3 regions of the Actinocorallia libanotica genome follow, and region 2 is predicted to be linked to each of the others. Evidence: riboswitches for the same ligand, from Rfam matches in the RefSeq annotation. Region 2 holds a riboswitch; each other region holds the start of a gene.

Region 1 (2,253 bases), on a different contig from region 2:
AGGTGATCACGCCGGTCTTGACGTCGTCCCGGTCGGGCAGGCCCAGGTGCTCCTTGGGCGTGACGTAGCAGAGCATCGCGGTGCCGTACCAGCCGATCATCGCGGCGCCGATCGCCGAGGTGATGTGGTCGTAGCCGGGCGCGATGTCGGTGGTCAGCGGCCCGAGCGTGTAGAACGGCGCCTCGTCGCACAGCTCCAGCTGCAGGTCCACGTTCTCCTTGATCCTGTGCATCGGGACGTGGCCCGGGCCCTCGACCATCACCTGGTTGCCGTGCTCGGCGGCGGTCTTCGTCAGCTCGCCCAGGGTGCGCAGCTCGGCGAACTGGGCCTCGTCGTTGGCGTCGGAGATCGACCCGGGGCGCAGGCCGTCGCCCAGCGACCAGGTGATGTCGTAGGCGGCGAAGATCTCGCACAGCTCGCGGAAGTTCTCGTACAGGAAGTTCTCGCGGTGGTGGGCCAGGCACCACGCCGCCATGATCGACCCGCCGCGCGAGACGATGCCCGTCCGGCGCCCGGCCGTCAGCGGCACGTACGCCAGCCGCACCCCGGCGTGCACGGTCATGTAGTCGACGCCCTGCTCGGCCTGCTCGATCACGGTGTCGCGGAAGACCTCGAAGTCCAGCTCCGCCGGGTTCCCGCCGACCTTCTCCAGCGCCTGGTAGAGCGGGACGGTGCCGACGGGCACGGGGGAGTTGCGCAGGATCCACTCGCGGGTGGTGTGGATGTCCCGGCCGGTCGACAGGTCCATGATCGTGTCGGCGCCCCAGCGGGTGGCCCAGGTCATCTTCTCCACCTCCTCCTCGATGGAGGAGGCCACCGCGGAGTTGCCGATGTTGGCGTTGACCTTCACCAGGAAGTCGCGGCCGATGACCATCGGTTCGAGCTCGGGGTGGTTGACGTTGGCGGGAAGGACGGCGCGCCCGGCGGCGAGCGCGGCACGGACGGCCTCGGGGGAGACCCCCTCGCGCAGCGCCGCGAACTCCATCTCGGGGGTGATCTCGCCGCGGGCGGCGTACGCGCGCTGGGTCACGGCGCCGCCGGAGGCGCGGCGCGGCGCGCGGCCGGAGAACGGGGCCCGGGCGGGCGCCCGGCGCCCGTCGTCCTCGGGGCGGACGGGCCGCCCCTCGTAGGGACGGGTGTCGTCCCGCGCGGCCAGCCAGGGCTCGCGCAGGGCGGGCAGCCCGCGGCGGACGTCGGCCTCGTAGGAGGGGTCGGTGTAGGGCCCGGAGGTGTCGTAGAGCACCAGAGACGAGCCGTCAGTGAGATGAATCTCTTTCATGGGGACCCGCAGATCGTCGCGGGAGCCCTGGAGGTAGGTCTTTCGGGCAGCGGAAGACGTGCCTTCGGCCATGATGACTTCTCCCTACGCCGGCATTACCCGGTCAGGTTCGAGCGGTCGGCGACCCTTCTCGTCGCCCTCTCAGCCCGGTGGACGGCCGGGCTCCCGCGTGCTGTCGGCTCGACGGTAACCCGCGGCCCCCCTCTTGCGGCAACCGCGGGCCCCGGGATATGAGGCGGGGACAAGCACGCGCCCGCAGGCGTTCCGCACGGTATCGTGGCCACCGAAACGATCCGGCGTGGTGTAATCGGCAGCACAAGGGTTTTTGGTGCCCTTTGTTCAGGTTCGAGTCCTGGCGCCGGAGCTTCGATCTGTGCAGGTCCGGTGCGGACGCGTCTTCGCCTGGGCGGTATTCTCTCTACATGTCGGGTGGGTTACGCCCTGACGAAAATTTCCCGTCCTTGACGCCCAGGAGCCACTCAGTGAGCCCGGCCGCAGTCATCGTCCTCGCCGCCGGCGAGGGCACCCGGATGAAATCCCGTACCTCCAAGGTCCTCCACACGCTGGCGGGCCGCTCCATGCTCGGCCACGTGCTGGCCGCGGCCGGAGCGCTCGATCCGCGCCGGACCCTCGTGGTGGTGGGGCACCGGCGAGAACAGGTCATCGAACACCTCCGGCAGGTCGCGCCCGCGGCGGTGCCGGTGGTGCAGGAGGAGCAGGGGGGCACCGGACACGCCGTCCGGATCGTCTACGAGCACACGGGCCCGCTGGAGGGCACCGTCGTGGTGACCAACGGCGACCACCCCCTGCTGACCGGCGAGACCCTGCGCGCCCTGGTCGCCGCCCACGAGTCCGAGGGCAACGCCGTCACGGTCCTGAGCACCGACGTCCCCGACCCGACCGGGTACGGGCGCGTCCTGCGCGACGCCGACGGCGCCGTGGCCGGCATCGTCGAGCACAAGGACGCCACCGAC
Region 2 (2,253 bases):
CCTTGGAGCCGCGCCAGACGCCCTCGACCGTGCCCTGCTCGGGCCCGCCGTAGATCTCGGTGCAGACGGCGTCCGAGGGCGGCGGCGCGAAGGTCTTGGCGCCCGACTTGGCCAGCTGCGCGCAGGCCTTGCGGGGCGCGGGGTGGTCGCCGCCCGGCGGGTCGCAGGTCAGCGTCCAGCTCTGCGGGTCGGAGGTGGGCGACTTCTTCAACGTGATGGTGAGCCGGTTCACCTGGGCCGCGAGCGAGGTGGGCGGGCCGGCGACGGTAGAGTCCCCGGTCTCGGCCTTCTTCGCCCCGCAGGCACCGGTCGCGACCAGGGTCGCCGTGGCCAGCAGGAGGGCCGTGGCCGCCGATCTGGGCAAAGGACACCTCGCACGTCGTGGTCGAGACAGAAGATCCATGGGAGTGGTGATGAGCTTCGGGGACAACGTACCCTCCGTCGACGCCGCGGCGGTGCCGCGGGACGCGTATCTGCTGGACGTGCGCGAACCGGAGGAATGGACGGCCGGACACGCGCCCGACGCGGTGCACATTCCGATGAGCCAGTTGCGGGACCGGGCCGGCGAGATCCCGCAGGATCGCGAGGTCTACGTGATCTGCCGGGTCGGCGGGCGCTCCGCGCAGGTCACGATCGCCCTCAACAACGCCGGCTGGCAGGCCTCCAACGTGGACGGCGGGATGATGGCATGGGCCCATCATGGCAGGCCGATGGTGGCGGAGCAGGCCGGAGAGCCTTACGTGGCCTAGATCCGATTCGTCCCGTATGGGTATCATTCAAGCGTTCTGATCACACCGCGGGAGCTCGGGCCGAGGGCCGGGCTGAGAGGGCGACCCCGTGCGTCGCCGACCGCATGAACCTGTCCGGGTAATGCCGGCGTAGGGAGAGTGCTTCCGCCATGCCCCCAGCCATGCTCGAAAACGGCGACGAACCGGTGCGCGGGGGCGTGGCCTCCGCGCGCCCGGACGCCCACGAGGCGCCGTTGACGCTCGACGAGCCCGCCCCCAGGGTGCTGTCCTTCTGGGACCAGAGCGCCTTCTGGGCCAACCTGGGCGTCAGCCTGTTCGCCTTCTCCGGCGCCTACACGGTGCTCGCCCCGGACGTCGACGGGGCGCTGCGGCTGTCCATCGCCGCGGGCATCGTCGCGATGACCGTGGGCACGCTGCTCGGCGGCCTCATGCTCGGCCTGGCGGCGGTGCCCGGCGCCCGCACCGGCCGTCCCGCGATGGTGCTGCTGCGCGGCCTGTTCGGCGCCCGGCTCTCCTACGTGCCGACCGTCCTGAACGTCGCCCAGCTCATCGGCTGGGGCACGTTCGAGCTGATCGTGATCGCGGAGGCCGCCGGGGAGCTCTTCGGCGGCGGCCCCCGCTGGCTGTACGTGGTGGCGGCCGGGGTGCTGACCACCGTCCTGACGATCTGGCCGCTGGGCTCGGTGCGGCTGCTGCGCCGGTTCGTGACCGTCGCGGTGGTCATCGCGCTCGGCTGGTTCTACCTCCAGTTCTTCCGGGAGGGCCTGCCCGACCTCACGGACAACCCCGGCCCGTCCGGCGGCGCCCCGTTCGGCACGGACTGGAGCATGTTCTGGCTCGCCACCGACGCCGCGCTGGCCGTCTCGATCTCCTGGGTGCCGCTGGCCGCCGACTACACCCGCCACTCCCGCAGCGAGAAGGCGGCCTTCGGCGCGGCGAGCGGCGCGTACGCGCTCACCCAGATCGTCGCCTACGTCCTGGGCCTGTTCGCCCTGGCGTTCGCGGTCCAGGGCGAGGGGGTCTACCAGCCGTTCCTCACCGTGACGCTCGGCGCGGTGTTCTTCTTCGTCTTCGTCCTGCGCGAGGCCGACCAGTCGTTCGCCAACGTCTACTCGACCGCGCTGTCCATCCAGAACCTGCTGCCGCGCCTGGACCGCCGCGTCCTCAGCGTCGGGCTCGGCGTCCTGATCACCGTGCTGGCGCTCGGCCTGAACATGGGCGACTACGCGGGCTTCCTCAGCCTGATCGGCTCGGTCTTCGTGCCGATGCTCGGCGTCCTGGCCGCGGACTTCTTCCTGCGCGCCCGCGGCTCCTGGGACACCTCCCCCGACGCGCCCTCCCGCTGGAGCATGATCGCCGCCTGGCTGGCCGGCTTCGCCGTCTACCAGCTGATCAACCCCGGCACCGTCAGCTGGTGGAGCGGCCTGTGGACCGACGTGCAGGACCTGCTCCACTTCACGCCCCAGCCGTGGATGAGCGCCTCCCTGCTGTCGTTCCTGGCCGC
Region 3 (2,253 bases), on a different contig from region 2:
GCGTACTGCACCATCCGGCCGAACTGCTCGGACCAGAAGTACGGCGGGTCGTCGTAGACGGCCTCCTCGCCCAGCAGCGAGGCCGCCGCCACGTCCGGGGCGTTGAGCGCCGCGTCCCAGTGCTCCACCCGCAGCCGCTTCCCGTAGCGGTCGGACCACCAGGCCGCGCAGTCGCCGACCGCGACGATCTCCGGGCGGGCGGTGCGCAGCGAGGCGTCCACCACCACGCCGTCCGCCAGCTCCAGGCCGCTCACCCAGTCCAGGGAGGGCCGCACCCCGATGCCGACGACCACCGCGTCGGCGGCCAGGAACTCCCCGTCCACCAGCGCGACGCCGCCCTCCTCGATCGAGGAGACCTTGACCCCGCAGCGCAGTGTGACGCCCGCCTCGGCGTACCAGGGGACGGTCAGCGCGCCCAGCTCGGGGCCGAGCGCGGCGGCCAGCGGCGCGGGCGCGGCCTCCAGCACGGTGACCTCGCAGCCCAGCTTCGCCGCCGTCGTGGCGGCCTCCGCGCCGATCCAGCCCGCGCCGACGATCACCACGCGGGCGCCGGGGACCAGCAGCGCGCGCAGCTCCAGCGCGTCGTCGAGGGTGCGGATCACGTGCTGGCGGCCCGGCCCCGGCAGCCGGACGGTCTCCGCGCCGGTGGCGATCACCAGGCCGTCGTACGGCAGCTCGCCCGCCGTGGTCTCCAGGACGCGATCCTCCACGCGCAGCCCGGTCGCGCGATGCCCCAGCAGCAGTTCGCAGTCGAGCGCGTCCCAGGAGGCGTCGACCGTGGTGTCGTCGCGCTCCCCCGCCAGGACCGCCTTCGACAGCGGCGGACGGTCGTAGGGGCGGTGCGGCTCCGCGCCGACCAGGGTGAGCCTCCCGCCGAAGCCCCTGGCCCGCAGCGCTTCCACGGCGCGCACGCCGGCCAGCCCGCCCCCGACCACGATCACGCGTTCCATTCGGTCCTCCGAGACTCCGCTTCTCCTGGCAGGACACCCTAACTTCCGGCCTGTCCGGCGACGGTTACAGGATGCCCTGATATCCGATCAATACTGCTCAGGGCATACGCTGGCTCCGTACGAAGCGCGGGAGCCCGGAACGCGGGCTGAGAGGGGAGCGGGCCTCCCGACCGCCAGAACCTGATCCGGATCATGCCGGCGAAGGGAGCGGACCTTGATCGTGGTCATCGGCGCCGGGGCGGTCGGCCTCGGCATCGCCTGGCGGGCGTCCCAGCGGGGGCTGCCGGTCACCCTGGTGGACCCCGAGCCCGGAGGCGGCGCCAGCCACGTGGCGGCCGGGATGCTCACGCCCGTCGGGGAGCTGCAGTACGGCGAGGAGCAGCAGCTCCGGCTCGGCATCGACTCCCGCGACCGCTACCCGGAGTTCGCCGCGGAGCTCGCCGAGCGCACCGGCGTCGACATCGGCTACCGCAAGGAGGGCAACCTCTCGGTCGCCTACGACGGCGACGACCTGGCCTTCCTCACCGACCAGCACCGCTTCCAGGAGTCGCTGGGGCTGCGCACCGAGCTGCTCACCGGCCGGGAGTGCCGCAGGCTCGAACCGATGCTCGCGCCGTCCGTGCGCGGCGGCATCCTCGCCCCCGACGACGGCTCCGTCGACCCCAGGCGGCTGGTGCGGGCCTTGCTCGCCGCCTGCGAGGACGTCGAGATCGTGCGGCGGAAGGTCCGCGAGATCGTCGTGGAGGGCGGCGCGGTGCGCGGCGTGCGGCTGGAGGACGGCGGCGTCCTGGCCGCCGACCGCGTCGTCGTGGCGGCCGGAAGCTGGTCGGCGGACCTGGCGGACCTGCCCGTCCGGCCCGTGAAGGGCCAGATCCTGCGGCTGCACAGCCCCTACCCCTTCCTCACCCGCGCCACCCGGGGCCTGGTGCGCGGCTTCTCGCTGTACCTGGTGCCGCGTCCGGACGGCGAGCTGGTCGTCGGCGCCACCCAGGAGGAGCTCGGCTTCGACTCCCGGGTCACCGCGGGCGGCCTGTGGGAGCTGCTGCGCGACGCCCGCGCGCTCTTCCCCGGCGTCACCGAGCTGGAGTTCAAGGAGGTCAACGCCTCCTTCCGGCCCGGCTCCCCCGACAACTCCCCCCTTCTGGGCCCCGCGGGGCCGGACGGCCTGATCGCGGCCACCGGCCACTACCGCAACGGCATCCTTCTCACCCCCCTCACCGCCGACGCGATCGCCGACCTCCTGGAGGGCAAGGAGCCGCCGGAGGCGATACGACCGTTCGGCGCCGACCGATTCGCCCCCACC

The links. A riboswitch is a leader RNA that binds a small molecule or an ion and turns the genes downstream of it on or off. The one in region 2 is predicted to bind thiamine pyrophosphate.
Region 1: another riboswitch for thiamine pyrophosphate. It lies ahead of thiC (phosphomethylpyrimidine synthase ThiC); the one in region 2 lies ahead of ABD140_RS33630 (purine-cytosine permease family protein).
Region 3: another riboswitch for thiamine pyrophosphate. It lies ahead of thiO (glycine oxidase ThiO); the one in region 2 lies ahead of ABD140_RS33630 (purine-cytosine permease family protein).

Annotation. Positions count from the first base shown of each region.
Region 1 covers NZ_BAAAHH010000005.1:217,912-220,164, forward strand. Annotated here, with positions in the region: gene thiC (phosphomethylpyrimidine synthase ThiC) at 1-1,351, opposite strand, end outside; TPP riboswitch at 1,344-1,458, opposite strand; tRNA gene ABD140_RS09505 (tRNA-Gln) at 1,572-1,643, shown strand; gene glmU (bifunctional UDP-N-acetylglucosamine diphosphorylase/glucosamine-1-phosphate N-acetyltransferase GlmU) at 1,762-2,253, shown strand, end outside.
Region 2 covers NZ_BAAAHH010000041.1:20,355-22,607, reverse strand. Annotated here, with positions in the region: gene ABD140_RS33640 (SSI family serine proteinase inhibitor) at 1-364, opposite strand, end outside; gene ABD140_RS33635 (rhodanese-like domain-containing protein) at 414-749, shown strand; TPP riboswitch at 787-903, shown strand; gene ABD140_RS33630 (purine-cytosine permease family protein) at 911-2,253, shown strand, end outside.
Region 3 covers NZ_BAAAHH010000014.1:60,565-62,817, reverse strand. Annotated here, with positions in the region: gene ABD140_RS18300 (NAD(P)/FAD-dependent oxidoreductase) at 1-950, opposite strand, end outside; TPP riboswitch at 1,067-1,174, shown strand; gene thiO (glycine oxidase ThiO) at 1,165-2,253, shown strand, end outside.